Regions from separate parts of the Pseudomonas sp. E102 genome, predicted to be linked through region 3. Evidence: predicted binding sites of a transcription regulator. Region 3 holds the regulator's gene; each other region holds the start of a gene.
The links. The regulator FliA, encoded in region 3, starts transcription of late flagellar genes. The targets are predictions, from matches to a motif close to CTAAAGTTTNNNNNNNNNNNGCCGNTAA.
Positions count from the first base shown of each region.

Region 1 (7,819 bases), 1.9 Mb from region 3:
TCAGTCATCTGTCACGCGATGAGCACGGTTTCGATCAATGGCCGACGGCCCCGCACGAGCCCATCGACCAACCCGAGCATGGGCTCGATGCGTTGGAGCCGCTGGCCTTCAAACACTGCCTTAACCGGCCCGCCGTACCTTGGCTGCTGGCGGCTGCAAAAATGCCTGTCATGCACAGCATCGAGCAGCGCATGCTCGACGACGCATCGCAGCCTGCCCTGTGGGTCGAGGGTCAGCTCATCGACTACAGGACCTTGCGCAATTGGGTGTTGCGGTTGCAGGGGGCCATAACGGCAAGCCTGGGAAGAGCAACCGATCATCCACGGGTGATTGCCGTGTGCCTGCCCAAATCCGCGCAGCTGTACGCGGCAATCCTTGCGGTGCTGGGGTGCGGGGCGGTGTACCTGCCGCTGGACCCGCAACACCCGGCGCAACGCCGGCGATTCATCCTCGACAACGCCAAGGCCGATCTCTTATTGCACGATGGCGACAGCGACCTGGGCGATAGCCCGACGCCGATGCTGAATGTCCATCGGCTGTCTTCGTCCAAGCCTGGCTTCCCGGCCTCGACGATTCGCCGCGTGGTGGATGCCGACGAACCAGCCGTGGCGATCTACACCTCCGGCACCACCGGCCAGCCCAAGGGGGTCCTGCTCAGCCACCGTAACCTCAGCCATTTTTGCGCCTGGTACGCAGATCATGTCGAGCTGCGGCGCGACAACCGAGCGTTGCAGTTTTCCACCATCAACTTCGACGCATCGTTGCTGGACATCTTGCCGACCTTCATCCAAGGCGGACTGCTGGTGGTGCCCAGCGAGGATCAGCGCCGCGACCCGCAGCGACTGGAGTCGTTGATGCGTGAACAGCGCGTCAGCCATGCCTTCCTGCCGCCCGCGCTGTTGAGCGTCATGCCGCTGGAGGCGTCATTGGGGCTGGCGCACCTGATCACTGGCGGGGACGTCTGCGAGCCGTACGTGATCGAGCGACTGGCACCGCAGTGCCGGTTTCACAATATCTACGGCCCGACGGAAACCACGGTATTGGCCACCACGCGGCAATTCGCCGTGGGCGATAACAACCGCAACCTCGGTATACCCATCGGCAACGCCCGCGTGCTCATCCTCGACGAACATTTGCAACCGGTGCCCCAGGGCACACCCGGCGAGCTGTACATCGCAGGGCCTGGAGTCGGCCTGGGGTACCTGAACGATCCAGTGCTGACCAGCAGCCGTTATCTCGACCTGACGCTGCCCAACGAGCAAGCGCTGCGGGTCTATCGCACGGGGGATATCGGCCAGTGGACCGACGACGGGATCGAGCTGTGCGGCCGCCGCGACAACCAGGTCAAGATCCGCGGCTTTCGGGTCGAGCCCGAGGAGATCGAGCATTGCCTGCGCGACAGCCAAGTGTTTCGCCAGGTGGCGGTGGGGGTCGACGAGCGACGGCGGATCCTGGCGTTCCTGGCGAACCCCGTGGATGATCGACCCGGCGCGGCCCTCAACGCCTTGCGCCAGCATGTGCAGGATTCGCTGCCGAGCTACATGCACCCGGCGGCCTATGTAGAGCTGCCCAGCCTGCCTTACACCAGCAACGGCAAGGTCGATCGCCGGGCATTGCTGGCGTCGGCGGGATCGGTCCAGGCAGGAGCTCAAGGGCGCCAGCCACAAAATGCATTGCAAACCCAGCTCCGACAGCTATGGGCCGAGCTGCTGCAGTTGCCAGCCGAGGACATCGCCACCGACGAGAGTTTTTTCAACCTTGGCGGGCATTCGATCCTGCTTTCGCAGCTGCTGTTGAGTCTCAGGCAGACGTTCGGTCGCAGCCTGTCGATCAACCGCTTCATCGAAGCACCGACGCTGATCACCTTGGCGAAGTTGCTCGATGCCCCCGACCAGAGCGATGCATCCTCGCTGAGCCCCCAGGCTTTCATCGACGCCGAAGCCGAACTCAACCTCGCTCCACTGCCCATCAGCCAGAGCGGTGATGTGCATAAAGTGGTCGTGACCGGCGCCAACAGTTTTCTCGGCGTGCATATCGTCGAAGCGTTGCTGGCGTGGGGGGCCACGGAAGTGGCGTGCCTGGTGCGTGAATCCGGCGGGCAAAGCGCGGCCCAGCGGTTCGCCCAGGCCCTGCGGAAAAATCGCCTGGAGCATCTGGACCTGAGCCGTGTCAGCGTCTACGCCGCCGACATCACCCAGCCACAACTGGGCTTGCCGGACGACACCTACCAGCGGATCGACAGCACGTTCGGCGCGTTGGTGCACAACGCCGCCCATGTCAATCATGTGCTCGACTACGAGTCCCTGGCGCGGGACAACGTCGAGCCCATCTTCGAATGCCTGCGGCTGTGCGAAGGGCGCAGCAAGAAAATCTTCAACTTCGTCTCGACGCTGTCGGCCTCCAGCACCCTGGACGCTAATGGGCAGGTGCTGGAGCAGCCAGCAGCAAGGACACCGCCGATCTACATCAAGAATGGCTACAACCTGTCCAAATGGGTCGGCGAGCGGATTCTGCAACGGGCCCGGGACCTTGGCGTCCGGGTCAATCTGTTCCGTCCCGGCAACATCAGCTTCAACAGCCAGACCGGGGTCTGCCAGCCCCACAAGAACCGCTTGATGCTGATGCTCAAGGGATCGATCCAGCTCGGCCAGGTGCCGGATCTGTCGCTCAATTTCGACCTGATGCCGGTGGACTTCCTGGCCCGTTTCATCGCCTTCCACGCCAGCCGTTACCAACCCAACCAGGCCGTGTTCAACCTGCACAACCCCGAACCCTTGAGCTGGGACGCCTATGTGGCGTCGTTCCGCGACAGTGGCCGGGAATTCGCGCTGGTCAGTGTCGCGGACTGGCAACAGCAGCTGGCGCGGGTCGATACCGACAACGCGCTGTTCGGCGTACTGGGTTTCTACCTCAACGGCTTCGAAGAAGACATCGGCGATATCTCCCTGATCCGCCATGACAACGCCCGGTCCGGCGTGAGGCAGATGGGCACCCGTTACCCGGAAAAGTCCCCGGCCCTGCTGCGCCGCGGTGCTGATTACCTCAAGGCCATCGATTTCATCTGAAGCAACCCAACCCCACGCAAGGAGCAAGACCATGAGTGCTTTTCAACCCGACACCCTGATCAAGAACCCTCAAGCCTGCCATGTCGAAACCTCGGTGCAAGTGCCTGCCGACGCCGCGCGCGTCTGGGAAGTGGTGGGCGACTTCGGCGGGTTCAACCGCTTTATTCCAGCCCTTGAATACATCGAAATGACTGGCGACGGCGTGCGTTCGCTGCGCAAGAAATTCTTCCGCGACGGACAAAACCTGGTGGTGGAGCAGCTCAACAGCCGCGATGACCAGGCCATGCACATGACCTGGACGCTGATCTACAACACCCTCGGCATCGACAACCTCTGGGCGGCGATGCGCGTCGAGCCCCTGGGAGACAGCCGCTGCCGCGCCACCTGGACCATCATCGCCGACCACACCGAGGTGCACACACGGGAAGGGTTCAGGGATTTTCTGCAAGGGTTCGCCGATGAGGCGATGGGAAATGTGGTGAAGATGTTCGCCTGACCAAAAAACCCTGTGGGAGCGAGCCTGCTCGCGATGGCATCAGCCCAGACAACCCACACCCGTGGCGAGGGAGCTTGCTCCCGCTCGGCTGCGCAGCAGGCGTAAAGCCAGCCAACACGGTCCGCCTGCAGGCTTGCAGGGGCCTGCTGCGCAGGCCAGCGGGAGCAAGCTCCCTCGCCACGGGGGATCGGGTCCGTCAGATCTTGAAGCTGTCCACCAGTTGCTTCAATCGATTGGCCTGCTGCGACAAGGCATCGCAATCCTTCAGGGTTTCGTTGAGGTTGGCGACGCTTTGCTGGTTCAACGTATTGATGTGCGTGACGTCCATGTTGAGGGTCTCCACCACGGCTGTCTGTTGCTCGGTCGCGGCGGCCACGGATTGGTTCATGCCGTCGATTTCGCCGATGCGCTGGGTCACGCTGACCAAGCGCAAGCCGGCCTGGTTCGCCACTTCCACGCTCTCCTCGCTGGAAGCCTGGCTCGCGTTCATCGTGGTCACCGCTTCACGGGAGCCGACTTGCAGCGAGGTGATCATCTTGTGAATCTCTTCAGCCGACTCCTGGGTGCGGTGCGCCAGGTTGCGCACTTCATCGGCCACTACCGCAAAACCACGTCCGGCCTCCCCGGCACGGGCCGCTTCGATGGCGGCGTTCAAGGCCAGCAAGTTGGTTTGCTGGGAGATGCCCTTGATCACGTCCAGGATGTGCCCGATGTTATCGGTGCTGGCGTTCAGGGTTTCGATCTGGGTGCACGACAGGCTGATTTTCTGTGACAGCTCGGTCATCGCCTGGATGGTTTTTTCCACCACCTGACGACCATCGTCCGCTTGCTCGCTGGCGCCACTGGCGTGTTGCGAGGCATCGGCGGCGTTACGGGCGATTTCCTGGGTCGCGGCGCCCAACTGATTGATCGCGGCGGCCACGCTATTGGTGCGCGCGCTCTGCTCATCCGATCCAACCAGGGAGGCGTTGGAAGATGTCATCACCCGTTGCGACAGGTCATGCACCTGACGCGTGGCGGAAGACACTTCGGCGATCGACGCGTGGATACGTTCCACGAACTGGTTGAACGACCCTCCCAATACCGCGAATTCGTCCTTGCCCTGCACCACGAGGCGCCGGGTCAGGTCGCCTTCACCCTGGGCGATGTCCTGCATGGCGCGGCCCATGGTGGTGAGCGGGCGCATCAACACCTGGATCAGCAGACTCAGCAGCAACGCAATCGCAGCCACTGCAATGAACATCGCAATCAACGCAGACGTACGGAAATGGCTCAGCGGTGCGTAGGCCTTGGCCTTGTCGATCGACAGGCCGATGTACCACTCGGCGCCCGGCAAACCTGCCACCGGGGTGAACGAAAGGATGCGGTCCTCCCCGTTCAGCTCGACTTCCTGGATGCCCTTGCCGATGCGCACAGGGGTGCCGGGGTAGATGTCCTTGAGGTTTTTCATTACCTGGTCTTTGTCCGGGCTGACGATGACCTGGCCGTCGCCGCTGACCAAAAACGCATGACCGATCCCGCCAAAGTCCACGGAGTTGATGATTTTCACGAGGGTTTCCAGGCTCAGGTCACCGCCCACCACGCCCAACAATTCACCGTTGTGCTTGACCGGCAGGGCAATGGTCACCACCAGGCCGCCCACTGCCGCCGCGTAGGGTGGGGTCAGCATGGTTTTATCGGCGGCCACGGCCTGTTTGTACCAAGGGCGCTGACGCGGGTCGTAGCCGTCGGGCATCTTCGCGTCAGGTCGTTGAGTGAACACGCCGGTGTTCTGGCCCACGTAGGTGAACTGGAAGTTCGAGGTCAACGCCGGCTGGTCCACGAGCCCAGGCAAATCGGCGCTCGCCCCTTGGTGTGCGATGTTCTGAGCCAGGTTTTCCAACACCAGCACCCGCCCGCTCATCCAGTTCTGGATGCTGCTGGCCGTCAGGTCACCGGATTGCTCGATGGAGGATTCCAGGCTGCGACCGATGGTATTGCGTTGCAGGTAATCGTTGTAGAGCGTGAACAGGGCAAAAGCCAACACCACCACACCAGAGGCGGCCAAGAGGATTTTGTGGCTGAACTTAAGATTCATGGAGGGACTTCTTATACAGGGGATGGGGGTGCATTCCGATTGGCAGTTCCATGTAGCCGCAAGAGCTGGAGATTGGATCCGCTCCATTTTGGTGCACGCATACCCTTCTGTCGGCCAACCCGTGGAAAAGATTAGGCCCTTGTTCAATTGTCCGACGAGATGATTGCCAACATCACACAGCCTGCGTCGAACGGTGGTTGCAAATTTGATGAACGCTTATGACAATGCGACCTATTATCATTTGTGATATCAGGCTATTGCGCTCATGTCCTCCCCCCAGTTAGCAGTACAGGCGCTTTATTGCAGCCATCACGGCTGGCTTCATACATGGCTGCGCCACCGACTGGGCAACGCCGCCGATGCGGCTGACCTGGCCCAGGACACCTTCGTGCGCCTGCTGCAACGCACCGAACGCCTGGAACTCACGGCACCGCGCGCCTTCCTGCGCACCATCGCGCAGGGCTTGGTGATCGATCACTGGCGCCGGGAAGAAATCGAACGCGCCTACCTCGAAACCATCGCGCATCTGCCGCAGGCCCAGATCCCAAGTGCCGAAGCCCAAGCCCTGATCCTCGAACTGCTGGAGGGCATTTCCCGCATGCTCGACGGCCTCAAGCCGAAAGTACGCAGGGCGTTCCTGCTTGCACAGTGTGACGGCATGACCCACAAGCAGATCGCCGAGCAAATGGGCATCTCGCTTCGGTCGGTGGAGCGGTACGTCGCCGATGCGCTGTATCACTGCTACGTGCTGCGCTATGAAGATTGAGCCGATCGACCCGCCATCGCGCGGTCGAGGTCCTTCGCAACTGGTGGTCAAGCAAGCGATCCATTGGCTGCTGCGCCTGCGCAACCATGCCGCCAATCCGATCCTTCGCCAACAGTGCGACGCCTGGCGCATCGCCCATCACGATCACGAATTGGCTTGGCAACGGGTGCAATCGCTGCACAGCGAACTCACCTCCAACCTGCGCGCCGTGCCCAGTGCTCATATTGCCCTCGACACCCTGGAGGCCAGCGCCCAGCGCCTCGGTCGACGCCAGGCCCTGAAATTGTTGTCCGGCGTCGCCGTGGTGGGCGCCGCCGCATGGCTGGGCAAGGACCTAGGCTGGCAGCCGTGGCGTGCCGACTTCGCCACTGCCACGGGCGAACGACGCGGTTTCCAATTGCCGGACGGTACACGACTTGAACTCAACACCCGCAGCGCCGCCGACCTCGACTACACCGCCAGCCAGCGTCTGATCACGTTGACCCGCGGCGAAATCATGGTCACCTGTGGCCGAGACCCAGGACGCCCGCTGCTGGTGAAAAGCCGCGAGGGTCTGTTCGAAGGACTGGAAGGGCGCTTCGTCGTGCGCCAGGACAGCGGCTGCACGCGTCTGAGCGTCACCAGCGGCCAGGTCGCCATTCGCTCACATCGCAACAGCGAGGGCGCGCCGATCCACGTGGTGGCAGGGCAAAGCTACCTCGTCAGTTCATCGACAGCGACCCTGGCGCCGCCCCTGGACATGGACGCCGGCGCCTGGGCGGACGGCTTGATCGTGACGCGCAACATGCGCCTGGAAGACTTCCTCAACGAGGTCGGCCGCTACCGCCGGGGCTGTCTGAGATGCGCCGCCTCGGCCGCGGACCTGCGCTTGTCCGGAGTCTTCCGCCTGGATGACATCGACAAAATGCTGGCCGTGCTCCCCCGCACGCTGCCCGTGCAGCTGCATTATCGAACCCGCTGGTGGGTCACGGTGGAACGTGCGGCCTGATTTTTTTTGGCGGGTTTTGCGAGGGCGTCCGGCTAGGACAGTAAGCAACGCTTATCTGCCTTCAGCGACTCCAACGGAAACCCAAAATGACTGAGCGCGTAACCCTCAAGACCTCCTTCGGCTGTTCCTCGCAAACCAGCCCTTTGCGCCAAGCCGTCCACGCCGCACTGCTGAGCACCGCGCTGGGCGTCAGCGCCGTGCCGATGCTCGCTGTCGCCGCGCAGGACGGCGTCACGGCCAGCCGTCAGAGCTACAACATCGCGGCAGGCCCGTTGAACGAGGTGCTGAATCAGTTCGCGCGCCAGGCCGGGATTACCCTGGCGAGCACCCCCGAGCAAACCGCTGGCCGCCAGTCGCCAGGGCTCAAAGGTGACTACTCGGCGGACCAGGCCTTGGACCAGTTGCTCAGCGGTTCGGGGCTGATTGC
Region 1 covers NZ_CP084025.1:4,760,636-4,768,454, forward strand. Annotated here, with positions in the region: gene DOCECA_RS21475 (amino acid adenylation domain-containing protein) at 1-3,065, shown strand, start outside; gene DOCECA_RS21480 (SRPBCC family protein) at 3,097-3,561, shown strand; gene DOCECA_RS21485 (methyl-accepting chemotaxis protein) at 3,758-5,638, opposite strand; gene DOCECA_RS21490 (sigma-70 family RNA polymerase sigma factor) at 5,904-6,404, shown strand; gene DOCECA_RS21495 (FecR domain-containing protein) at 6,394-7,392, shown strand; gene DOCECA_RS21500 (TonB-dependent siderophore receptor) at 7,479-7,819, shown strand, end outside.
Region 1: the regulator FliA is predicted to act here: its motif matches at 5,746-5,773, upstream of DOCECA_RS21485 (methyl-accepting chemotaxis protein).

Region 2 (7,819 bases), 2.6 Mb from region 3:
CGAGGCACGACAAAGGCGCCCGCTGACATGAAAAAAATCGCCGGCGTTGCGATCCTGGTGTTGCTTGGCGGCCTTGCCATCGGCGCCACGTACCTGGTGCAAACCGGCACCGCCGGGCGCATCGAGGCGCAGCGCCAAGCCATCGCCAACCGGACCTTGCTCGACATACTGCCGCCCGACCGTTACGACAATCAGCCGATGGCGCAACCGCTCATCGCGGCTCCGGTGACGCTGCCCCGCAGCACATTGCTGGGCGCTTACCTGGCAACTCGCGACGCAGTGCCCAGCGCCGTGTTGCTAAGCAGCCAGGTACAGGGCTACGAGGGCAGCATCGAGCTACTGATCGCCGTGGATCCGACAGGACGCGTGTTGGGCGTAAAAACCCTGCGCCAGTCGGAAACTCCCGGCCTCGGCGCGGCGATAGCCGGCTGGCCGAATGCCTGGCTGCAAACCTTCGAGGGCAAGTCGAGCCAGGTGCCCGCCGATGAGAGTTGGGCGTTGAAAAAGGATCACGGCCAGTTCGACCAGTTGGCTGGCGCGACGGTCACATCCAGGGCGGTGCTCCAGGCTGTCCACGATGCGTTGCGTTACTTCGACGGGCATAAGACGCAGCTGACGGGAGCGATCAGTCATGAATAACTCCATACCCTGGTCCCGCGGCCTCGTGCTCGTTCCTCTGGTGGGAGCCAGCGACTCGCTGGTGAATGCGCTGGTCCTGTGGCTCGCCTGGGTCTTGATCAGCCTCGCCCACGCCTCGACACAGGCATTGCTGGGGCCGCGCCTTACGGACCGCCAGCGACTCATCGCATCCTGCGTCGTGGCCGCCGCCATGACCGCCTGCGCCGACCTCCTCGTCCAGGCCTGGATGTTAGAGCGCCATGGCGCGCTGAGCATGTACACCGCATGGATCGCACTGAGCTGCGTGACCCTGGAACAAACCGCTGTCGTCGAGCGCCGCTGGCTTGCTCACCTCAGGTTGGCGGCGCAGTTCGGCCTCTTGATCGTCAGCCTGGGCGCTTTGCGCGAGCTGATCGGCAGAGGCGTGCCAATGGCCCTGCTCGCCCCCGGCGGATTCATTCTGCTCGGCCTGCTGCTCGCCGCCTATCAAGCCTGGACAGGCATCAAACCCCGTTCGACCCAAGAGGAAACGCCGCGCCCATGAACGCCGCAAAACGTCTGGAAATCTTTCGTCGTTTTCATGAAGACAACCCCGAGCCAAAGACCGAACTGGCCTACTCTTCCCCTTTCGAGTTGCTGATCGCGGTGATTCTATCGGCCCAATCCACCGACGTCGGTGTCAACAAAGCCACGGCCAAGCTTTTTCCCGTAGCCAATACACCGCAGGCGATCCTTGCCTTGGGCGTCGAAGGGCTGTCCGAGTACATCAAGACCATCGGGCTTTTCAACAGCAAGGCGAAAAACGTGATCGAGACCTGTCGCCTGCTGATCGAGCGTCACGGCGGTGAGATTCCCCAGTCCCGCGAAGCGCTGGAAGCTCTTCCAGGTGTCGGTCGCAAGACCGCCAATGTGGTTCTCAATACCGCATTCCGTCAATTGACGATGGCCGTCGACACCCACATTTTCCGCGTCAGTAACCGGACTGGGCTGGCGCCGGGCAAGAACGTGGTGGAAGTGGAAAAGAAGCTCATGAAATTCGTCCCCAAGGATTACCTTCTGGATTCACACCACTGGCTGATCCTGCATGGGCGTTACGTCTGCCTGGCCCGCAAGCCCCGTTGCGGGAGCTGCCGGATCGAAGACCTATGTGAATATAAGCACAAGACATCGGACGATTGATGCGCTATTGCTTTTACGCATCCGCCGATTGAAAAAATCTTTTTTACCCGCCGGTTGTTTATCGATATAAGGAGCGCCAATGGCAGTCTTAGCCTGGAGTCGACCCCATGAGTACTGGCAAAGAACAACTGGATGTAGTGGAAGACGATTTCGTCGCCGTTGAAGGTGACGATGCGGAACCTGTTGTCGTGGAAGTGGCAAAAACCAACCTGAGTAAACGCCGCACCATCGACAACCTGTTGGAAGAGCGTCGTCTCCAAAAGCAACTCGCCGATTACGATTTTGATCTCTGACACGTAAAAGCCTCCCAGATGGAGGCTTTTTACTGTACGCGTGCCCGATTCAGACCAGTCCATTTCGTTGTGCCAGTTCAATCAGGTCCACCAGCGAACGGGCATTGAGCTTCAACAACAAGCGGGTTTTGTAGGTGCTGACGGTCTTGTTGCTCAGGAACATCCGATCCGCGATCTCTTTGTTGGTCTTACCGCGAGCCAGTTGCTGCAGCACCATCATCTCTCGCCCGGACAAACGTTCCACCATATCCGACTCGCTGGCATTGCCAAGGCTTGAACGCACCGTGTGCAATGCCTGGTTGGGAAAATAGCTATAGCCCGACAGCACCGCTTTTATCGCACTCAACAGTTCGGTCAGGTCTTGCTGTTTGCATACATAGCCGGCGGCCCCCGTTTGCATGCAGCGCATCGAAAAATGTCCAGGGGCCTGGGAAGTCAGCACCAGCACTTTCAATGGCGAAGGATTGATGGTCAGGCGAGCGATAACCTCCAATCCATCCAACTTCGGAATTCCAATATCCAGAATAACGATGTCGGGCATTTGTTCCCGGGCAATCTGCAATGCATCGACGCCGTTATCCGTTTCGGCAATAACTTCATATCCATGACGCTCCATCAGCAAACGTACAGCAAGACGAATGACGGGATGATCATCCACGATCAGCACTTTATTCATGGGCAAATCCAACTTCGCTGTTCGAATTTTTAGAGCACGCACAATAGCCTAGTCATTTCTTCCTTGGCATGTCGTCCCCCCTTACCGCTCGCAGCGAAAGACGCAACCTACAAGCAACGCAGAAAAATCCTACAAATAACCTTCGAAATAATGTGCCATGAATTTTCCCGAGGGGTGCGAACGGCAATTCTCACGCGTCGAACACCCTATGAATAATGCGCCTTCTCGTCAAAAACCTGATTACCTGCCACCCAGGGAAAAGCATTTCCCTCATAAAAAGTTACCGATTTATTTAAAGACAAACCGCAAAAGTTTAGCTCGGAAGATTCAGTTTTCTGTATAAAAAAGACTCCACTTACCAGCACACGAAAGAGAACGCTGCCTGATCGCAGGGTTATTCTAGCGGCCGGGCAATTTCATTTATTCGATCAACTCAAACAATCGAGCACACTATTACTTATGAGCACTCACCATGAAAAGATCATTAAGAACCATCGCCAACCCCCTGACACTGATCGCTGTATTCGCAACGATCTCCGAAACTTCCGCAGCTATTTCCTTGCCGTTTCTGGATGATGAAGAGCGAGAGTACTATGTATGGTTCCTCATTAGCTTCCCGTTTTACCTGTTATTTCTTTTCTTTATCACACTCAACTTCAACTACCGTTCCTTGTACTCGCCCTCGGATTTCCACAAAACCAAGCACTTCATAAGGGGTGCGGCTGAGTCATCCTGTCGGCGTAGACGTAGATCACGCCAAGGAAGCAAGGCTGATTTCCTGTCGCAGTCTTATCGATGGAATAAGTGCACGGCTCTGGACGATGCGTTCAAGCACACTTCATCCCACCCGTCGGTCGACATGTATTGGGCTAAGGACTCGGGACGGCGTCTTGAGGGCAAGACCATCATCGTCTTCGTTGTTTACAACGGGAACGGCGCAGGGACACTGCCGGATAAACAGGCGGGGTGAGCCATAAGGGAAACGGCTGCAGCGACACACGGGATGGGGAAATAACAGAAAACGGCCTGCCATGCGGCAGGCCGTTTTCGGATTGCATCAGAACAGCTTGCGACCCTTGTTCGCCGCGATGCGCATGCGCAGGGCGTTGAGCTTGATGAAGCCGGCCGCGTCGGCCTGGTTGTAGGCACCACCGTCTTCTTCAAAAGTGGCGATGTTGGCATCGAACAGCGAGTCGTCGGACTTGCGCCCGGTCACGATCACGTTGCCCTTGTACAGCTTCAGGCGCACGACACCGTTCACGTTGACCTGGGAGGCATCGATCATCTGTTGCAGCATCAGACGCTCAGGGCTCCACCAGTAGCCGGTGTAGATGAGGCTGGCGTACTTGGGCATCAACTCATCCTTCAAGTGAGCCACTTCGCGATCCAGGGTGATCGATTCGATCGCCCGGTGGGCGCGCAGCATGATGGTGCCGCCTGGGGTTTCGTAGCAACCACGGGACTTCATACCGACATAGCGGTTCTCGACGATGTCGAGGCGACCGATGCCGTGTTCGCCACCGATGCGGTTCAGGGTCGCCAGCACAGTGGCCGGGCTCATTTCCACGCCATCGAGCGCAACGATGTCGCCATTGCGATAGGTCAGTTCCAGGTATTGCGGGGTATCGGGAGCCTTCTCGGGGGAGACGGTCCAACGCCACATGTCTTCTTCGTGCTCGGTCCAGGTGTCTTCCAGCACGCCGCCTTCATAGGAGATGTGCAACAGGTTGGCATCCATCGAGTACGGAGATTTTTTCTTGCCATGACGCTCGATCGGGATCGCGTGCTTCTCGGCGTAGTCCATCAGCTTTTCACGGGACAGCAAGTCCCACTCGCGCCATGGAGCAATGACCTTCACGCCCGGCTTGAGGGCATAGGCACCCAGCTCGAAACGTACCTGGTCGTTGCCCTTGCCGGTCGCCCCATGGGAAATGGCATCGGCACCGGTTTCGTTGGCGATTTCGATCAAGCGCTTGGCAATCAGCGGACGGGCGATGGACGTGCCCAGCAGGTATTCGCCTTCGTAAACAGTGTTGGCGCGGAACATCGGGAAGACGAAGTCGCGGACGAATTCTTCGCGCAGGTCATCGATATAGATCTCTTTGACGCCCATGGCCTGGGCCTTGGCGCGTGCAGGCTCGACTTCCTCGCCCTGTCCCAGGTCAGCGGTGAAGGTCACCACTTCGCAGTTATATGTGTCCTGCAGCCACTTGAGGATCACCGAAGTGTCCAGGCCGCCGGAATACGCCAGAACGACCTTGTTTACGTCCGCCATGCCATCACTCCACGGGTTGTACGGAAAGCCGGCAAGTCTAACGTCCACCGCGGATAATTTACAGAGGCGCGACAGCTTATGACGACGAAGCGACAGATTATGTCAGCTGCGCGACGATCAAGGCGCGATCAGGAAGTGCGCGCAGTAGCCGCAGCGGGCGTAGCCGCCTTGGCCGGGGCCACTGGCGTCGCCGGCTTGCCCGGCGCGGCAGCGGGCGCCACGGCAGGCACCGCAGGCGTTGTCGCAGGGGTTGGCGGCTGTGGGGCCGAGGCCGGTGCGGCGCCCCGCTCCAGTTTTACCAGCACACGACGGTTCTTGGCCCGATTGGCGGCGTTGGTATTGGGCACCAGCGGATAACGCTCGCCATGGAAGCGAACGGTAAACTGAGACTCCTGGAAGCCGTTGGCCTTGAAGAAGTCCTGGACGGCCAGGGCCCGGCGGCGCGACAGCTCGCGGTTGGTCAGGCGGTTGCCACTGTTGTCGGAGTGGCCGTCGAGTTCGACATGATTGACGCTCGGGTCAGCCTTGATGAAGTCGAGCATGACCTGCAACTGAGCCTTGGCCTGGGCGTCGAGCTCGATGCCTTCGCCGGGAAAACCGATCTGGGTTTGCTTGATCTGTTCGAAGTTCTTCGGCAACAGCTTCGCGACACAGCCCTGGTAATCGCTGAACGCCTTGTTGAAGCGCACGGGCAACAACCGGACTTCCGACACCCGCCCATCGTCGGTGTTACGCCGCACCACGGGGCTGCGACCTTCCATCAGCCCGCTGATCAAGCGGCCCGCCTGCACCTGGGAGCTGTTGAACAGCACATCGCCGCTACCGATCCTGACCGAGCCCAGGTTGATATCGCCTCGTCCTGGCTGCCAGGGCGCCGCCGCCGCCAGCAACGTCGCGGAGCCGCCACCGAGCATCGGGTTATAGGCCTTGAGCCGGAACGTGGCCTGCTCGCCCGCCTTGCGCACGAATTCGCCGCTGCCAAAATCGGTGATCGGCTGACTCAGCCGACACTCGAACTTATCGCCTTCGACCGTCCACTCAATGCTCTCCAGACGGGTCTGGAAAGTGAGCGCCATCGCAGGAAGGCTGGCAAACACACTGAGCAAGGCTAGATAACGCTGGCGCACGGGAGGCTCCACTGGCTTTTATACGGAAATCGAAAAACGCTGGGCATGCCGCTTGGCCTAGACACTGCACGCAATCGTGGCACACCTGAAGGGGCTATCGGTAACTTGCGGCAAAACTTGATAGCGGGTGCCCGGATCGGTCTTTTCCGGTAGCATTCGCCAGAGATTTACCCGCCTGGAAGCCCCCCATGTCCGACCGCCTGACCCTGCTGCGTCCCGACGACTGGCATATTCATCTTCGCGATGGTGCTGTGTTGACCCATACCGTCGCCGATGTCGCGCGCACTTTTGGCCGCGCCATCATCATGCCTAACCTGGTTCCGCCCGTGCGTAACGCTGCCGAGGCCGATGGCTATCGCCAGCGCATCCTGGCTGCACGCCCGGCTGGCAGCCGCTTCGAACCGCTGATGGTGCTTTACCTCACCGACCGCACCCAGCCCGAAGAAATACGCGAGGCCAAGGCCAGTGGTTTCGTCCACGCGGCCAAGTTGTACCCCGCTGGCGCCACCACCAACTCGGATTCCGGTGTCACCAGCATCGACAAGATCTTCCCTGCGCTGGAGGTCATGGCCGAAGTCGGCATGCCATTGTTGATCCATGGCGAGGTCACCCGGGGCGACGTCGATGTGTTCGACCGCGAGAAGATCTTCATCGACGAACACATGCGTCGCGTCGTCGAACGCTTCCCGACGCTGAAGGTGGTGTTCGAGCACATCACCACCGGCGATGCCGTGCAATTCGTCAACGAGGCCTCGGCCAACGTCGGCGCGACCATTACCGCACACCACCTGCTGTACAACCGCAACCACATGCTGGTGGGCGGGATCCGGCCGCATTTCTACTGCCTGCCGATCCTCAAGCGCAACACCCATCAGGAAGCCTTGCTGGACGCCGCCACCAGCGGCAGCGCCAAGTTCTTCCTGGGCACCGACTCGGCGCCCCACGCCCGTCACGCCAAGGAAGCCGCCTGCGGTTGCGCCGGCTGTTACACCGCCTACGCCGCCATCGAGATGTATGCCGAGGCATTCGAGCAGCGCAACGCCCTGGACAAGCTCGAAGGTTTCGCCAGCCTGCATGGCCCACGCTTCTATGGCCTGCCGGTGAACACCGATCGTATTACCCTGGTTCGCGATGAGTGGACCGCCCCTGCCAGCCTGCCGTTTGGCGAGCAGACTGTCATCCCGCTGCGCGCCGGTGAAAAACTGCGCTGGCGCCTGCTGGAGGAAAACGCGTGAGTGAAGATCATTTCGATGACGAACTGGACGGCAACGGCGGCTCAGGCGGCCCGCGCCATCCAATGGCGGCTCGCTTCCGGGGTTATCTGCCGGTCGTGGTCGATGTAGAAACCGGCGGTTTCAACTCGGCCACCGATGCGCTGCTGGAAATCGCCGCGACGACCATCGGCATGGACGAGAAAGGCTTCGTCTTCCCCGACCACACCTATTTCTTCCGGGTCGAACCGTTCGAAGGCGCCAACATCGAAGCGGCTGCCCTGGAGTTCACCGGGATCAAGCTCGATCATCCGCTGCGCATGGCCGTCAGCGAAGAGACCGCGCTGACCGACATCTTCCGTGGTGTGCGCAAGGCGCTGAAGGCCAACGGTTGCAAGCGAGCGATCCTGGTTGGCCACAACAGCAGCTTCGACCTGGGC
Region 2 covers NZ_CP084025.1:3,552,045-3,559,863, forward strand. Annotated here, with positions in the region: gene DOCECA_RS16280 (RnfABCDGE type electron transport complex subunit D) at 1-31, shown strand, start outside; gene DOCECA_RS16285 (RnfABCDGE type electron transport complex subunit G) at 28-639, shown strand; gene DOCECA_RS16290 (Rnf-Nqr domain containing protein) at 632-1,162, shown strand; gene nth (endonuclease III) at 1,159-1,797, shown strand; gene DOCECA_RS16300 (PA3496 family putative envelope integrity protein) at 1,905-2,090, shown strand; gene DOCECA_RS16305 (response regulator) at 2,140-2,766, opposite strand; gene DOCECA_RS16310 (hypothetical protein) at 3,239-3,736, shown strand; gene DOCECA_RS16315 (argininosuccinate synthase) at 3,824-5,041, opposite strand; gene DOCECA_RS16320 (flagellar protein MotY) at 5,170-6,168, opposite strand; gene pyrC (dihydroorotase) at 6,357-7,403, shown strand; gene rnt (ribonuclease T) at 7,400-7,819, shown strand, end outside.
Region 2: the regulator FliA is predicted to act here: its motif matches at 6,263-6,290, upstream of DOCECA_RS16320 (flagellar protein MotY).

Region 3 (7,819 bases):
GGCGGGCATGTGCTGGATCAACACGATCGGGGCCGGGAAGTTCGCTGGCAGCTGGGTCAAGACCCGTTGCAGCGCAACCGGGCCGCCCGTGGACGTGCCGATGGCGACCAGTTTGTAGGCCTTGCGCTTGGGCGCTGGCGACGACGGGCTGGCCGGCGCCGGGCGAGCGGGCGCCGGCGCAGGAGCACTGCGAACCGGCGCCGAACTGAAGCTGCTCGACGCAGAAGGCGCAGGCGTTGGTGCTGGCGCAGCAGCCGGCACTGACGCCGGTGCGCTGTAGGCACTGACGCGGCGGTTACTGCGGGAAATACTGTGGACCTTCTCACATAGCAACTGGCGGACCTTGTCCGGGTTGCGCGAGATGTCTTCAAAGTTCTTTGGCAGGAAGTCCACCGCCCCGGCATCCAGCGCATCGAGGGTGACTCGGGCGCCTTCATGGGTCAGGGACGAGAACATCAAAACCGGGGTCGGACAGCGTTGCATGATATGCCGCACTGCCGTGATGCCGTCCATCATCGGCATCTCGTAGTCCATGGTGATCACGTCCGGCTTGAGCGCCAGGGCCTGATCGATCGCCTCTTTGCCATTGGTCGCCGTACCGACGACCTGAATGCTCGTGTCCGCTGAAAGAATTTCCGAGACGCGGCGGCGGAAAAACCCCGAATCGTCCACCACCAGGACTTTAACTACCATAAACACTCCGTTAGACAAGGCGCGGCGTCGGGCCGCGCCCCTCCAGAATCAAATACGCCGAGCGGCGTAGCGCTTGAGCATGCTAGGCACATCGAGGATCAACGCGATGCGGCCGTCGCCGGTGATGGTGGCGCCGGACATGCCCGGGGTGCCCTGGAGCATCTTGCCCAACGGCTTGATGACCACTTCTTCCTGGCCCACCAACTGGTCGACGACGAAGCCGATCCGCTGGGTGCCCACCGAAAGGATCACCACATGGCCTTCGCCCTGCTCCACATGAGCGGCAGAGCTGACCAGCCAGCGCTTGAGGTAGAACAGCGGCAGTGCCTTGTCCCGTACGATGACCACTTCCTGGCCATCGACGACGTTGGTGCGCGACAGGTCGAGGTGGAAAATCTCGTTGACGTTGACCAGCGGGAAGGCGAACGCCTGGTTGCCCAGCATCACCATCAGGGTCGGCATGATCGCCAAGGTCAACGGGACCTTGATGACGATCTTCGAGCCCTGGCCCTTGGTCGAGTAAATGTTGATCGAACCGTTGAGCTGGGAAATCTTGGTTTTCACCACGTCCATGCCCACGCCACGACCCGACACATCGGAAATCTCGGTCTTGGTCGAGAAGCCCGGGGCGAAGATCAGGTTGTAGCACTCGGTGTCGCTCAGGCGATCGGCCGCGTCCTTGTCCATCACACCGCGTTTCACGGCAATGGAACGGAGCACGTTCGGGTCCATGCCCTTGCCGTCGTCGGAGATCGACAGCAGGATATGGTCGCCTTCCTGCTCGGCGGCCAGGATCACCTTGCCGCTGCGGACCTTGCCTGACGCTTCGCGCTCTTCCGGCGACTCGATGCCGTGGTCGACCGCGTTGCGCACCAAGTGGACCAGCGGGTCGGCCAGGGCCTCGACAAGGTTCTTGTCGAGGTCGGTCTCTTCACCCACCAGTTCCAGGTTGATTTCTTTCTTGAGCTGGCGGGCCAGGTCGCGAACCAGGCGCGGGAAGCGCCCGAAAACTTTCTTGATCGGCTGCATCCGGGTCTTCATGACCGCGGTTTGCAGGTCAGCCGTGACCACGTCGAGGTTCGACACGGCCTTGGACATGGCTTCGTCCTGGCTGTTGAGGCCCAGGCGCACCAGCCGGTTACGCACCAGCACCAGTTCGCCGACCATGTTCATGATCTCATCCAGCCGCGCGGTGTCGACGCGAACGGTGGTCTCGGCTTCGCTCGCCGGTTTTTCGGCGGGCGCGGCAGAAGGCGCGCGAGCCGGGGCTGGCGCCGCTGCGGCGGCAGGCTTCGGGGTTTCCGCTTTCGGTTCCGGCGCCTTGGCGGCCGGCTTCGGCGCGGCCTTGGCGGCGGGTGCAGCCGTGGCGGCAGCGGCAGGCGCGGCGGCGGCCGTGCCGACTTCGCTGAACTTGCCCTTGCCATGCAGCTCGTCGAGCCGCGATTCGAATTCGTGGTCGCTGATCAAGTCGCTTCCGGCTGCCGCTGCCACTGGTTTGGCCGGGGTCGGCGCCGAAGCGATGGCCGAATCCAACGCGTCGACGGCAAAGTTGCCCTTGCCATGCAACTGGTCGAGCAAGGCTTCGAATTCGTCGTCGGTAATGTCGGAGTCATCCCCCGCTGCCTTTGGCGCAGCCGGGGCCGCCGGCGCTACGACCGCATCGGGGGCGAACTGGCCCTTGCCGTGCAGTTGGTCGAGCAGCGATTCGAACTCATCGTCGGTAATTTCATCGCTGGCAGCGGCATCGGCGGCTGGCGCAGCGGGCGCGGCCGGAGCCTCGGCTTCGGCCTTGACGGCGTTCAGCGAGTCCAGCAGCGATTCGAATTCATGATCGGTGATGTCGCCCGATTCTTGCGCAACCGGTTCTTCGACCACAGGCTCGGCAACGGGCATGGCTTCGTCAGCCGACTGCGGCTCGGCCAGGCGCGACAGCGCGGCGAGAAGCTCGGGGGTGGCCGGGGTGATCGGCGAGCGCTCGCGCACTTCGCTGAACATGCTGTTGACCGCATCCAGGGCCTCGAGCACCACGTCCATCAGTTCCGAGTCGACGCGACGCTCACCCTTGCGCAGGATGTCGAACACGTTCTCGGCAATGTGGCAGCACTCCACCAGCTCATTGAGCTGGAGGAAGCCGGCGCCTCCTTTTACAGTGTGGAAACCGCGAAAAATTGCATTGAGCAGATCCGCATCATCAGGTCGGCTTTCCAGCTCGACCAGCTGTTCGGATAGTTGCTCTAGAATCTCGCCGGCCTCAACCAGGAAATCCTGAAGGATCTCTTCATCGGCGCCGAAGCTCATTAATGGCTGCTCCTAAAATAGGGCTAAAACTTAGAATCCAAGGCTGGACAGCAAATCGTCCACATCGTCCTGACCGGACACAACGTCTTCTCTTTTATCGGCATGAATCTGCGGACCTTCACCCTGAGAGAGATGTTTTTGTGGATCTTTTTCGGCAAGCATCGCTTCACGGTCGTGTTCGATACCTGCAAAGCGGTCGACCTGGCTAGCCATCAGCACCAGTTTGAGCAGGTTGCTTTCCACTTCGGTGACCAGCTGGGTCACACGCTTGATCACCTGGCCGGTCAGGTCTTGATAGTCCTGGGCCAGCAGAATGTCGTTGAGGTTGCTGGCCACGGCGCGATTCTCGGCGCTGCTGCGCGCCAGGAAACCGTCAACCCGACGGGCCAGCTCCCGGAACTCCTCGGCGCCGACTTCGCGACGCATGAACCGTCCCCAATCGGTGCTCAACGCCTGGGCTTCCTCGCTCAGGCCGTTGACCAGGGGCGTTGCGCTTTCCACCAGGTCCATGGTGCGGTTCGCTGCGGCTTCGGTCAGCTTGACCACATAACCCAGGCGCTCGGTGGCGTCGGTGATCTGCGAGACTTCCTCGGCCTGCGGCATGTTCGGATCGATCTGGAAATTGACGATCGCGCTGTGCAGTTCACGGGTGAGCTTGCCGACTTCCTGGTACAGACCGCGATCACGGGTCTGGTTGAGCTCATGAATCATTTGAACCGCATCGCCGAAGCGGCCCTTTTCAAGGCTGTCTACCAGTTCGCGGGCATGTTTTTTCAGGGTCGATTCGAAATCGCCCATTGAAGATTCGTTGTCCATAGCTCCCCCGTGGCGCCGTTAACCGATGCGTTCGAAGATTTTTTCGATCTTCTCTTTCAACGCCTGGGCCGTGAAGGGTTTGACCACATAGCCGTTCACACCGGCCTGGGCCGCTTCGATGATCTGCTCGCGCTTGGCTTCGGCAGTGACCATCAGCACCGGGAGGTGCTTGAGTTTTTCGTCGGCGCGCACGTGGCGCAGCAAGTCGATACCGGTCATGCCAGGCATGTTCCAGTCAGTCACCAGAAAGTCGATGCTCCCGCTGTTGAGGACCGGAATGGCGGTTGTGCCATCGTCGGCCTCGACCGTGTTGGTGAACCCGAGGTCACGCAACAGGTTTTTTATGATCCGCCGCATCGTTGAGAAGTCATCAACGATGAGGATTTTCATGTTCTTGTCCAATTCGACCTCCAAGCAGTCTTAAACGCGCCCAGCACCTAGACGCGCCATTTCAATCAATCCGGCACAACACTCGACAACGGTATGGAGCACAACGGATGGAGACTGGCCCGGCATACGCCATGCCAGCCCCGCTCGCAGCGTCCCCACACTGCTCGTCAGCGCGCTCGCCACTCCCCCAAACGCCCCCGCAAGCGGGCCGCGCACTGGCTATGTAACTGGCTGACCCGCGATTCGCTTACCCCCAGGACTTCACCGATTTCCTTGAGGTTCAGCTCTTCGTCGTAGTACAGCGCCAAGACCAGTCGCTCACGCTCCGGCAAATTGGCAATCGCATCCGCCAGGGCGCTCTGGAAACGTTCATCTTCCAGGTCGCGCGACGGCTCCATGTGAGCACTCGCGCCGTCCTCGTGCAGCCCTTCGTGTTCGCCGTCCTGCAACAGGTCGTCGAAACTGAACAGGCGACTGCCCAAGGTATCGTTCAAAATCCCGTAATAATCATCGAGACTCAACTGGAGTTCGGCCGCAACCTCGTGATCTTTAGCGTCTCGCCCGGTTTTCGCTTCAATCGCACGAATCGCGTCGCTGACCATGCGGGTGTTGCGATGCACCGAACGCGGCGCCCAGTCGCCCTTGCGGACCTCATCGAGCATCGCCCCGCGGATACGGATACCGGCGTATGTCTCGAAACTGGCGCCCTTGCTCGCGTCGTATTTGTTCGACACTTCGAGCAGGCCGATCATGCCCGCCTGGATCAAGTCCTCGACCTGGACACTGGCCGGCAAACGCGCCAGCAAGTGGTAGGCGATGCGCTTGACCAGTGGCGCGTAACGCTCGATCAATTCGTACTGGGCGTCCCGTGCCGATTTTTTGTAGAGATGGTTGTAACCGCTGGCTGTCATAACACGGGCCCTGCTGTTTGTTGCACGAGACGCTCGACGAAAAATTCCAGATGCCCACGTGGGTTGGCCGGCAGCGGCCAGGTGTCGACCTTCTGGGCGATCGCCTTGAACGCCAGGGCGCATTTGGAACGAGGAAAAGCTTCATAAACGGCACGTTGCTTCTGGACAGCCTTGCGTACGCTTTCGTCGTAAGGCACTGCGCCGACGTATTGCAGGGCGACGTCCAGGAAGCGATCCGTGACCTTGGTCAACTTGGCGAACAGGTTGCGTCCTTCCTGTGGGCTTTGGGCCATGTTGGCCAGGACGCGAAAGCGGTTCATGCCATAGTCGCGGTTAAGCAGTTTGATCAGCGCGTAGGCGTCGGTGATCGACGTCGGTTCGTCGCAGACCACCAGCAACACTTCCTGGGCGGCGCGCACGAAACTGACCACCGAGTCACCGATACCGGCTGCCGTGTCGATCACCAGCACATCGAGGTTGTCACCGATGTCGCTGAAGGCCTGGATCAGGCCGGCGTGCTGCGCCGGGGTCAGGTGAACCATGCTCTGGGTGCCGGAGGCGGCCGGCACGATGCGAATCCCGCCGGGGCCTTGCAACAGCACGTCGCGCAATTCACAGCGCCCTTCGATCACGTCCGCCAGCGTGCGCTTGGGTGTGAGCCCCAGCAGCACGTCGACGTTCGCCAGGCCCAGGTCGGCGTCCAGCAGCATGACCCGTCGGCCAAGCTCTGCCAGAGCCAGGGACAAGTTCACTGACACGTTAGTCTTCCCGACGCCACCTTTGCCGCCGGTCACCGCGATCACCTGTACGGGATGCATGCTGCCCATGTTCGTTCTTTACCTTGTCTTACTTAGACGGAGGCCACATTACTGGCTGCGCGTTCACATACGGAACAATGCATGGCAGACCATCGATGTAGGTACAAAAAATATTCATGAATACCTCAGCCAACCTGCTTGGTCGGGCTGTGGTAGATATCAGCGAACATGTCAGCCATGGCTTCTTCGCTGGGTTCTTCCTGCATTTGCACACTCACGGCACGACTGACCAGTTGATGACGGCGCGGCAGATGCAAATCATCCGGGATCCGCGGCCCGTCGGTCAGGTAGGCCACCGGTAGTTCATGACCGATCGCCAGGCTCAACACCTCGCCCAGGCTTGCCGTTTCGTCCAGCTTAGTCAGGATGCAGCCGGCCAGCCCGCAGCGTTTGTAACTGTGGTATGCGGCGGTTAGAACCTGTTTCTGGCTGGTGGTTGCCAACACGAGATAATTTTTTGACTTGATGCCACGCCCGGCCAGGCTTTCCAGCTGCATGCGCAGGGCCGGATCGCTGGCTTGCAGGCCGGCGGTGTCGATCAGTACGACGCGCTTGCGCATCAGCGGTTCCAGCGCCTGGGCCAGGGACTGGCCCGGATCCACATGGGTCACCGACACATTGAGGATCCGGCCCAAGGTCTTGAGTTGCTCCTGGGCACCGATGCGGAAACTGTCCATGCTCACCAGGGCGATACTCTGGGCGCCGTACTTGAGTACATAACGGGCCGCGAGCTTGGCCAGAGTGGTGGTCTTGCCCATGCCGGCCGGGCCGACCATGGCGATTACTCCGCCCTCTTCCAGTGGCTCGACTTCCGGCGTGGCGATCATCCGCGCCAGGTGCGCAAGCAGCATGCGCCAGGCCTGGCGAGGCTCGTCGATGTCGCTGATCAATGCCAGCAGGTCGCGCGCCAGCGGGCCGGACAGGCCAATGCGTTGCAGGCGACGCCACAGGTTGGCCTGGGCCGGACGGCTGCCTTGCAGTTGGTTCCAGGCCAGCGAGCCGAGCTGGACTTCCATCAGCTCGCGCAGGCTGTTGAGTTCGAAGCGCATCGAGTCCAGGGCACGGGGATCAACGCCCGCGGCTGCGGCAACGGGTACCGGTGCCGGACGACGCGGTTCGGCCGGCGTCGGCTCGATCAGCGGTTCGGCAGCGGTCAGCGGCAGGCCTGCGGTCAGTGGCTGGCCGGCGAACAATTGACGATTGGTGCCCGCGCTGGCCGAGCCTTCGCTGCTGCGCAGGCTCAACTCGGCCTGGGCGCTGGCGATGCGCGACTGAGTCTTGCGCAGCTCGTCCTCGAGCTCCATGTTCGGAACGCGAGGGGCCAGCGCCGACAATTTGTAGTCCAGGGCCGCCGTCAGCTCGACACCGCCGGCGATACGACGGTTGCCGATGATGGCTGCTTCAGCGCCCAGCTCGTCACGAACCAGTTTCATGGCCTGACGCATATCGGCGGCGAAAAAACGCTTCACTTGCATAAACCACTACCTCAGCCGTTGGGCCCTACTGTCGCAACGATGGTCACTTGCTTGTTGTCCGGTATTTCCTGGTACGCCAGCACATGCAGCCCCGGGACCGCGAGGCGCCCGAACCGCGAAAGCATCGCGCGAATCGGACCGGCCACCAGCAGGATCACCGGTTGGCCTTGCATCTCTTGCCGCTGGGCTGCTTCGATCAGCGAACGCTGCAGCTTCTCGGCCATGCTTGGCTCCAGCAGAACACCCTCTTCCGAGCCTTGTCCTGCCTTCTGCAGACTATTGAGCAATATCTGTTCCAACCTTGGTTCCAGAGTGATCACAGGCAGCTCAGACTCAGTGCCTACAATGCTTTGGACGATTGCGCGGGATACGCCGACCCGCACCGCAGCCACCAGAGCGGCGGTATCTTGACTCTTCG
Region 3 covers NZ_CP084025.1:915,686-923,504, reverse strand. Annotated here, with positions in the region: gene DOCECA_RS04395 (protein-glutamate methylesterase/protein-glutamine glutaminase) at 1-693, opposite strand, end outside; gene DOCECA_RS04390 (chemotaxis protein CheA) at 742-2,991, opposite strand; gene DOCECA_RS04385 (protein phosphatase CheZ) at 3,022-3,807, opposite strand; gene DOCECA_RS04380 (chemotaxis response regulator CheY) at 3,826-4,197, opposite strand; gene fliA (RNA polymerase sigma factor FliA) at 4,365-5,108, opposite strand; gene fleN (flagellar synthesis regulator FleN) at 5,105-5,935, opposite strand; gene flhF (flagellar biosynthesis protein FlhF) at 6,052-7,401, opposite strand; gene flhA (flagellar biosynthesis protein FlhA) at 7,413-7,819, opposite strand, start outside.

Region 4 (7,819 bases), 2.1 Mb from region 3:
GGCGCCAGGCGTAGAAACTACTGCGGTTGATCCCAAACGCCCGGCAACACCTTTTAACGCCGTATTGCTCGTCCAGCTCATCGATCAGCGTGAATGATCTTTGGCGTCCAAAAGCAGGAGAGCACTGGCCTTTTTTAGGATTTCAATGTCCAGGTCTTTCTCCCTGAGTAGGGCTTTGAGCCTCTGGATTTCTCGCTGATCAGCGGTAATCGCCTTGGCCCCTACCGGGGTCGAACCCAGGCGTTCTTTTTGCACTTGATCGACCCAGCGGCGCAGAGCAGTGGGGCCGATATCTAGGCTGGCACAGACCTCGGTAACCGGCTGGCCTTCATCCAGCACCATGCTGGCAGCCTTGAGCTTGAACTCACTCGAATAAGATTTACGCATATCCAAACACCTCAGATTTGGGCGCTATCATAGCGCCCGATTGAAGTGTCCAAAATCATTAGGCCAGTTCAGGCTCGCTCCCACAGTGGGTTTGCGGTGTAGGTGAGAGCTGCGGCGTTGAGGATCAAATGTGGGAGCGAGCTTGCTCGCGATGAGGCCGGCACATTCGATTTCTTCTTTCGCGAGCAAGCCCTCTAGTCCAAGTTAAACCCTGAACCGCCCCACCAACGTTTGCAAGTGAACCCCCAGCCGCGCCAGTTCAGCGCTCGAAGCTGCGGTTTCCTCGCTGGACGACGCTGTCTGCTCCGACACATCACGCACATTCAGCACGCTGCGGTTGATCTCCTCAGCGACGGCGCTTTGCTGTTCGGCAGCCGCGGCGATCTGTTGGTTCATCGACTGGATCGCCGACACCGTGCGCGTGATGTTCGCCAGTGAGCCCCCGGCGCGGCGGGTCAGTTCGACGCTGCTGTCGGTCAGGCTGCGGCTGTTGTCCATGATGGTCGCGACCTGTTCGGTACCGTTTTGCAAACCGACGATCAGCTCTTCGATTTCTTCGGTGGATTTCTGGGTGCGTTGGGCCAGGCTGCGAACCTCGTCAGCCACCACGGCGAAGCCTCGCCCGGCTTCACCAGCACGGGCTGCCTCGATGGCTGCGTTGAGGGCCAGCAGGTTGGTTTGCTGGGCCACGGACTTGATCACGTCCAGGACGCTGCCGATCTTGTCGCTTTCACGCTTCAGATCGCCCATGGCAGCGGTGGAGTTGCCCACCTCTTTAGCCAGGCGCTCGATCTGAGCGATGGCTTCGCCAACCACCTTGTCGCCTTCACGGGCCTGTTGGTCGGCTGCGACGGCGGCTTCGGAAGCTTCCTCGGCGTTGCGGGCCACTTCCTGCACCGTGGCGGTCATCTCATGCATGGCCGTGGCAACCTGATCGGTTTCCACTTTTTGACTGTTGACCCCGGCGCTTGTCTGCTCGGTCACGGCGGAGAGTTGGTCAGCGGCGCTGGCAATCTGGGTGACGCCTTCACCGATGCCACCGATCAGCTGCCGCAAGCCCACGGTCATGCGTTGCATGGCCCGTTGCAGTTGGCCGAGTTCGTCGCGGCGGTCAGACGTGAGGTTGTGGGTGAGGTCGCCTGCGGCGACGCGTTCCGCCACCTTCAGCGTCTCATCCAGCGGGCCGACAATCTGGCGGGTAATGACCAGGGCAGCGACCACGCCAAACAACAGGGCCAGGGCGGCGGCTGCGATCAGGACGGTCTTGGCTTGAGCGGTGTCGTGGTCGCGCACGGCGGTCTGGGACACGGTGAGTTTCTGGCTGGAATCGATCAATACCTGGCCTTGCTCGATCATGCGCTGCAGCGCAGCGCCGTTGTCGAGCTGGGAATCACGAAACTGGCTGACCGCCGCTCGATAGACATTCATCGAGTCGCTGGCCTGCTGAAGTTTGTCGGCGTGCTCCTCGGGCAACTGGGCTGGCAAGCGTGCCAGCAGTTTCAGGACATCGGTGATTGCGTCGATGGCCGGTTGCTGGGCCTCGCTTTTGCCGCTGTAGGTGTAGCCGCGAACCTGATAGCGCGCCTGTTGGATCGCCTTGCTCAGGGTCACTATGTTGTTGAACTGGGCAATATCGCCGCCTTGCAGCAGCGATTTTTCTACCTCGGCGACGCGGGCCACGGTGTTGTCGGCGCTGGCGCCCAGTTTGCTGCGGGCATCTTCGCGGCTGACGGTGGCGCTGGTCATCAGCTCGAAAGCACTTCTGTATTCGGCGACGGCGGCCAATTGCTGGTCGACCAGCGCAACGTCCGCCGGCCGTTCAATCAACTCGCGAGCAGTCTTCAGCCCGGCTTCGAGTTTGCCGAGCAGGTCGTTGACCTGTTGCGGCCCTTTCTCGCCTCGGGTGTTGTTGTAGTCGGTGCTGGCCAGGTTCAGGTCCTTGCTCAAGTCATTGAGACTGGCAATGAACCCCAGCTTGTCGCCCCGGCTGATGACATTGCCCAGGCCGGACCAACCGGTGAATGCAATCATCAAGGTGAGGAACAGCACGAGGCCGAAGCCCGCGCCGAGTTTGCGATTGACGCTTACATTTCCCAGACCCTGGGCAAGCCACCGGAACATGCTGATACTCCCTTGGAGCGTTTATATTGGTTTTATGGGGACTGTATCGGCGGCTTTGGTGGGTTCTGTAGGCGTTTGCCGAGATTTCGTGGCGAGGTGTCTGTCAGCGTGTTGCAGGGTCAGAACAACCGCGCCAGCAGGGCAGTGACGGCGGTCTCGACCCGCAGGATCCGGTCGCCCAGCTGCACCGGCTGCAGGCCGGCCTTGCCCAGCAGGTCGATCTCGTAAGGGATCCAGCCACCTTCCGGGCCGATTGCCAGGGTCACCGGTTCCGTCAGTGCCCGGGGGCAAGGCGGATGATTGCCGGGGTGGCCGACCAACCCGAGGGTGCCATCGACGATGGCCGGCAGGCGATCCTCGACGAAGGGCTTGAAGCGCTTTTCGATGACGATCTCAGGCAGCACGCTGTCCCGGGCCTGCTCGAGGCCCAGGATCAATTGCTCGCGAATGGCTTCGGGCTCCAGGAATGGCGTCTGCCAGAAGCTTTTCTCCACGCGGTAACTGTTGACCAGTACCACACGCGGCACGCCCATGGTCGCCACGGTCTGGAACACTCGCCTGAGCATCTTCGGCCGCGGCAATGCCAGTACCAGCGTCAGCGGCAATTTGGCCGGCGGTGGCTGGTCGAGGGTCACTTGCAGTTCGGCCTCGCGAGGGTCCAGGCGCAGCACCTGGGCGGAGCCCATCAAGCCGTCGATGCGGCCGACCCGCAGGCTGTCGCCGACAATACAGCGATGGACTTCCTGCATATGGGTCAACCGACGGTCGCTCAGGACGACGCGGTCAGGCCCGATGAAATCGGCCTCTTCGAGCAGCAGCAGGTTCACGCTTGGGTCGCTGGCGGCTGGTCGTTGTGATCATCGACGTGCTGGTCCTCAGGCTCTTCCCGGCGCTTGCGCACCAGGCCGCCGAACAGGATGCCGATTTCAAACAGCAGCCACATCGGTACCGCCAGCAAGGTCTGGGAGAAGATGTCCGGTGGTGTGAGGATCATGCCGACCACAAAGCAGCCGATGATCACGTACGGGCGGATCTTCTTCAGGTAGGCGACATCGACCACGCCGATCCACACCAGCAGCACCACCGCCACGGGGATCTCGAACGCCACGCCGAAGGCGAAGAACAGCGTCATGACGAAATCCAGGTAGCTGGTGATGTCGGTCATCATTTCCACGCCCGCCGGGGTGGCGGCGGCGAAGAATTTGAAGATCAGCGGGAACACGAAGAAGTAGGCGAAGGCCATGCCCGTGTAGAACAGCAGGATGCTCGACACCAGCAGCGGCACGGCGATGCGTTTTTCGTGCTTGTACAGGCCCGGTGCGATGAAGCCCCAGATCTGATGCAGGATCACCGGGATCGCCAGGAACAGCGAGACCATCATCGTCAACTTCAGCGGCGTCAGGAACGGCGACGACACGTCGGTGGCGATCATCGTCGCACCCACCGGCAGGTACTCGCGCAGCGGCGTGGAGACGAAGGTGTAGATCTGCTGGGTGAAGGCAAACAGCCCGGCGAAGATAACGAAAACCGCCGCGACGCAACGCAGCAGGCGGGTGCGCAACTCGGTGAGGTGCGATACCAGCGGCATTGGCTGGTCGTTTTCAGGGATATCGCTCATGGGGCTCGCGGCGGCAAAGTGGGATCGTTGGGAGTCGGTGTCGTCGCAGGCGCCGGATCGACCGGTTTAACCGGTTCAGCCACCGCTGGCGAGGCTTCGACAGCCGGTGCCTGGGGTGCGGTCGTCGGCTCGGCCACAGGCTGGACCGGCGTCGGCTCCTGCTGAGTCGGCGTGAAGATTTTTCGCGCTTCCTGTTCCAGCGACAGGATGTGTTCGTTGTGCAGTTGCCGACGGATGTCGTCGGCACCGATTTCACGTTCAACTTCCTGTTTGATCGCATTGAAGCTGCGCTTCAGGCGGCCGATCCACAGGCCGGCGGTACGCGCAGCGCCCGGCAGGCGCTCGGGACCCAGCACCAGCAGGGCAACGAGGCCGACGAGCAGCAGTTCAGTGAAGCTGATCCCAAACATTAGTCAGTGCTCACGAGTCTTTGCGGGTTGGCTCTTCGACTTTCTGGGCCTGCACGTCGATGGTGTTCGGTGCATTCACAGGCTGTGTGGCCTGCGGGTGGACCGGTTGGGCCGGTGGCACGGGTTGAGCCTGGTTGGTCGTGGTGTCGGCCGGTTTCTCGTCATCGTTCATGGCCTTGCGAAAACCCTTGATCGACTCACCGACATCGGTGCCGAGGTTCTTCAATTTCTTGGTGCCGAACACCAGCACCACGACCACCAGAATGACGACCCAGTGTTTCCAATCAAAAATACCCATGTGGTTATTCCTCTCAAGAATTGATCAGGCGGATGGGCGCGAGGCTTTCTCGACGTGCCCGGACAGACCGAAGCGACGGTCCAGTTCATCCAGTACGGCCTGGGGATGCTGCCCCAGCTGGGCCAGCATCACCAGGCTGTGAAACCAAAGGTCGGCGGTCTCGTAGATCACGTCGCTGCAGTCTCCGCTGACGGCGGCGTCCTTGGCGGCGATGATGGTCTCGACCGATTCTTCGCCGACCTTTTCCAGAATCTTGTTCAAGCCCTTGTGGTACAGGCTGGCGACATAGGAGCTGTCGGCCGCTGCGCCCTTGCGCTCTTCCAGCACCTGGGCCAGGCGGGTCAGGGTGTCACTCATGGGTATGTCCTGAATAGATGGCATGCGGGTCCTTGAGCACCGGGTCGACGGTTTTCCAGTCGCCGTTCTCGAAGACTCGATAGAAGCAGCTTTGACGGCCGGTGTGGCAGGCAATTTCTCCGACCTGCTCGACCATCAGGATGATGACGTCACCGTCGCAATCCAGGCGCATCTCATGCAGGTGCTGCACATGCCCGGACTCTTCGCCCTTGCGCCACAGCTTGCCACGGGAACGTGACCAATAGATGGCGCGGTTCTGGGCAGCGGTCAGCGCCAGTGCCTCGCGGTTCATCCAGGCCATCATCAACACGCGCCCGGTCTTGTGATCCTGGGCGATGGCCGGCACCAGGCCGTCGGCGTCCCATTTGATCTCGTCCTGCCAGTTTTTCATCTTTGGTCCTGACGGCAGCTTCAAGCTTCCAGCTGCAAGTAAAAGCGATTCTGTGTAGGGGTTGAGTGATAGGTCCAACCGTTTGAGCTCGCGGCTTGCAGCTTATCGCTTGCAGCTGTTTCGTGCTATCGGCGAACGACCAGATACAAACCAACGGCCACCATGACGCCGGCGGGCCAATGGCCCAGTTGGCTCAACGGCCCACCGGCCGCCAGCACCGCGCCGCCACCGAGGTGGGCCGCGCCGAGCAAACGCAGGAACCAGTCGTCCCGACGGCGTTTCCATGGTGGAGCGGGGTCGTTGGCGTGGGGTTGGGACATGCGTTCGAGCAGGTCGCGGGTCATGTTGGCCAGGTGCGGGAGCTGTTCGAATTGGCTCTGGACGTTGCCCAGCAAGGCTTTCGGGCTCATTCGCTCGCGCATCCAGCGCTCGAGGAAGGGCTGGGCGGTGTTCCAAAGGTCCAGGTCCGGGTACAGCTGGCGGCCGAGGCCTTCGATGTTCAACAGCGTTTTTTGCAGCAGTACCAGCTGCGGCTGAACTTCCATGTTGAAGCGTCGCGCGGTCTGGAACAGGCGCATCAGGACCTGGCCGAAGGAAATATCCTTTAATGGTTTTTCAAAGATCGGCTCGCACACAGTGCGTATCGCCGCTTCGAATTCGTTGAGCTTGGTTTCGGCGGGCACCCAGCCCGAGTCGATGTGCAACTGCGCGACGCGGCGATAATCGCGCTTGAAGAAGGCGAACAGGTTGCGGGCCAGGTAGTCCTGGTCCTCGGGGGTGAGGCTGCCGACGATGCCGCAGTCGATCGCAATGTACTGCGGGCTCCACGGCTGCACCGTACTGACGAAAATGTTGCCTGGGTGCATGTCGGCGTGGAAGAAACTGTCGCGAAACACCTGGGTGAAGAAAATTTCCACACCGCGCTCGGCAAGCAGTTTCATGTCGGTGCGCTGGTCGGCCAGGGTCGCCAGGTCGGTAACCTGGATGCCGTAGATGCGCTCCATCACCAAGACTTTCGGCCGGCACCAGTCCCAATAGACTTGCGGCACATAGAGCAGCGGCGAGCCTTCGAAGTTGCGACGCAGTTGGCTTGCGTTGGCGGCCTCGCGCAGCAGGTCGAGTTCGTCGTAGATGGTCTTTTCGTAATCCTGGACGACGTCCACCGGGTGCAGCAGGCGCGCGTCGGCAGACAACCGCTCGGCGGCGCGGGCAAGAATGAACAGCCACGCCAGGTCCTGGGCGATGATCGGCTTCAGGCCAGGACGAATCACCTTGACCACCACTTCTTCACCCGTCTTGAGCTGGGCGGCGTGGACCTGGGCGACCGACGCCGAGGCCAGGGGCTCGACATCGAAGCGACTGAAGACCTCGCTGATCTTCTTGCCCAATTGCCCTTCGATCAGCGCCACCGATAACTTCGAGTCGAACGGCGGCACGCGGTCTTGCAGGAGCATCAGCTCATCGGCGATGTCTTCGGGCAGCAGGTCGCGACGGGTCGAGAGGATCTGCCCGAACTTGATGAAGATTGGCCCCAGGTCCTGCAAGGCCAGGCGCAAGCGTGCGCCGCGAGTCAGGTCCAGGGTACGCCGGGGGAACCAGCGCCATGGCAACACAAAGCGCAGCGCCAGGAGGAACCAGGGCAGCGGCAAGGCGAACAGCAGGTCATCGAGGCGGTAGCGGATCACGACGCGCTGGATGCGCAACAGACGGCGGACGGCAAGCAGCTTCATGCGTTATCGCTTGGATTCAAGGGATCGGGAAAGGCGCTCGAAACGCGCCTCGAGACGTTCCAGGTCAAGCTTGACCTGGTCCAGTTCATCAAAACGGGCCTGGGCCTCGCGTTGGCCCACGAGGGTACGCGATTCTTCGGCCAGGTATTCACTCAGATTCTGTCCCAGGCTGGCAAAGCCCTGGCGGTACCAGCGGCTGCGGCTGCGCAGGTGACCGCTGAGCAATTGGGTCGCCACCGGACCGATCCAGCGGGACACTTCGTATTCCCAGTCCAGCTCCAGGTCCTGAAGGATCGCCGCCAGCTCCAGCAGCACACCGCTGTCGCCGTCGAGCTCGACGTCCGGGCCGTGCAGCACGGCGGTCTTGTTCTTGCTCAGCGCTAGCTCCAGCAGACTCGATGCCGGGGCTCGCAGCGTGCAATCGGCTTCGGCTTCCCAATGGGCGGCGAGCATCAGGCCTTCATCGCTGGGCAGGATAAACAGTTGCAATGCCGGGTTGCGGCAGTC
Region 4 covers NZ_CP084025.1:4,517,714-4,525,532, reverse strand. Annotated here, with positions in the region: gene DOCECA_RS20465 (IS3 family transposase) at 1-76, opposite strand, end outside; gene DOCECA_RS20460 (transposase) at 85-387, opposite strand; gene DOCECA_RS20455 (methyl-accepting chemotaxis protein) at 592-2,508, opposite strand; gene DOCECA_RS20450 (16S rRNA (uracil(1498)-N(3))-methyltransferase) at 2,628-3,335, opposite strand; gene tatC (twin-arginine translocase subunit TatC) at 3,332-4,126, opposite strand; gene tatB (Sec-independent protein translocase protein TatB) at 4,123-4,536, opposite strand; gene DOCECA_RS20435 (twin-arginine translocase TatA/TatE family subunit) at 4,547-4,834, opposite strand; gene DOCECA_RS20430 (phosphoribosyl-ATP diphosphatase) at 4,859-5,191, opposite strand; gene hisI (phosphoribosyl-AMP cyclohydrolase) at 5,184-5,582, opposite strand; gene ubiB (ubiquinone biosynthesis regulatory protein kinase UbiB) at 5,708-7,312, opposite strand; partial or broken gene DOCECA_RS20415 (ubiquinone biosynthesis accessory factor UbiJ) at 7,309-7,819, opposite strand, start outside.
Region 4: the regulator FliA is predicted to act here: its motif matches at 2,552-2,579, upstream of DOCECA_RS20455 (methyl-accepting chemotaxis protein).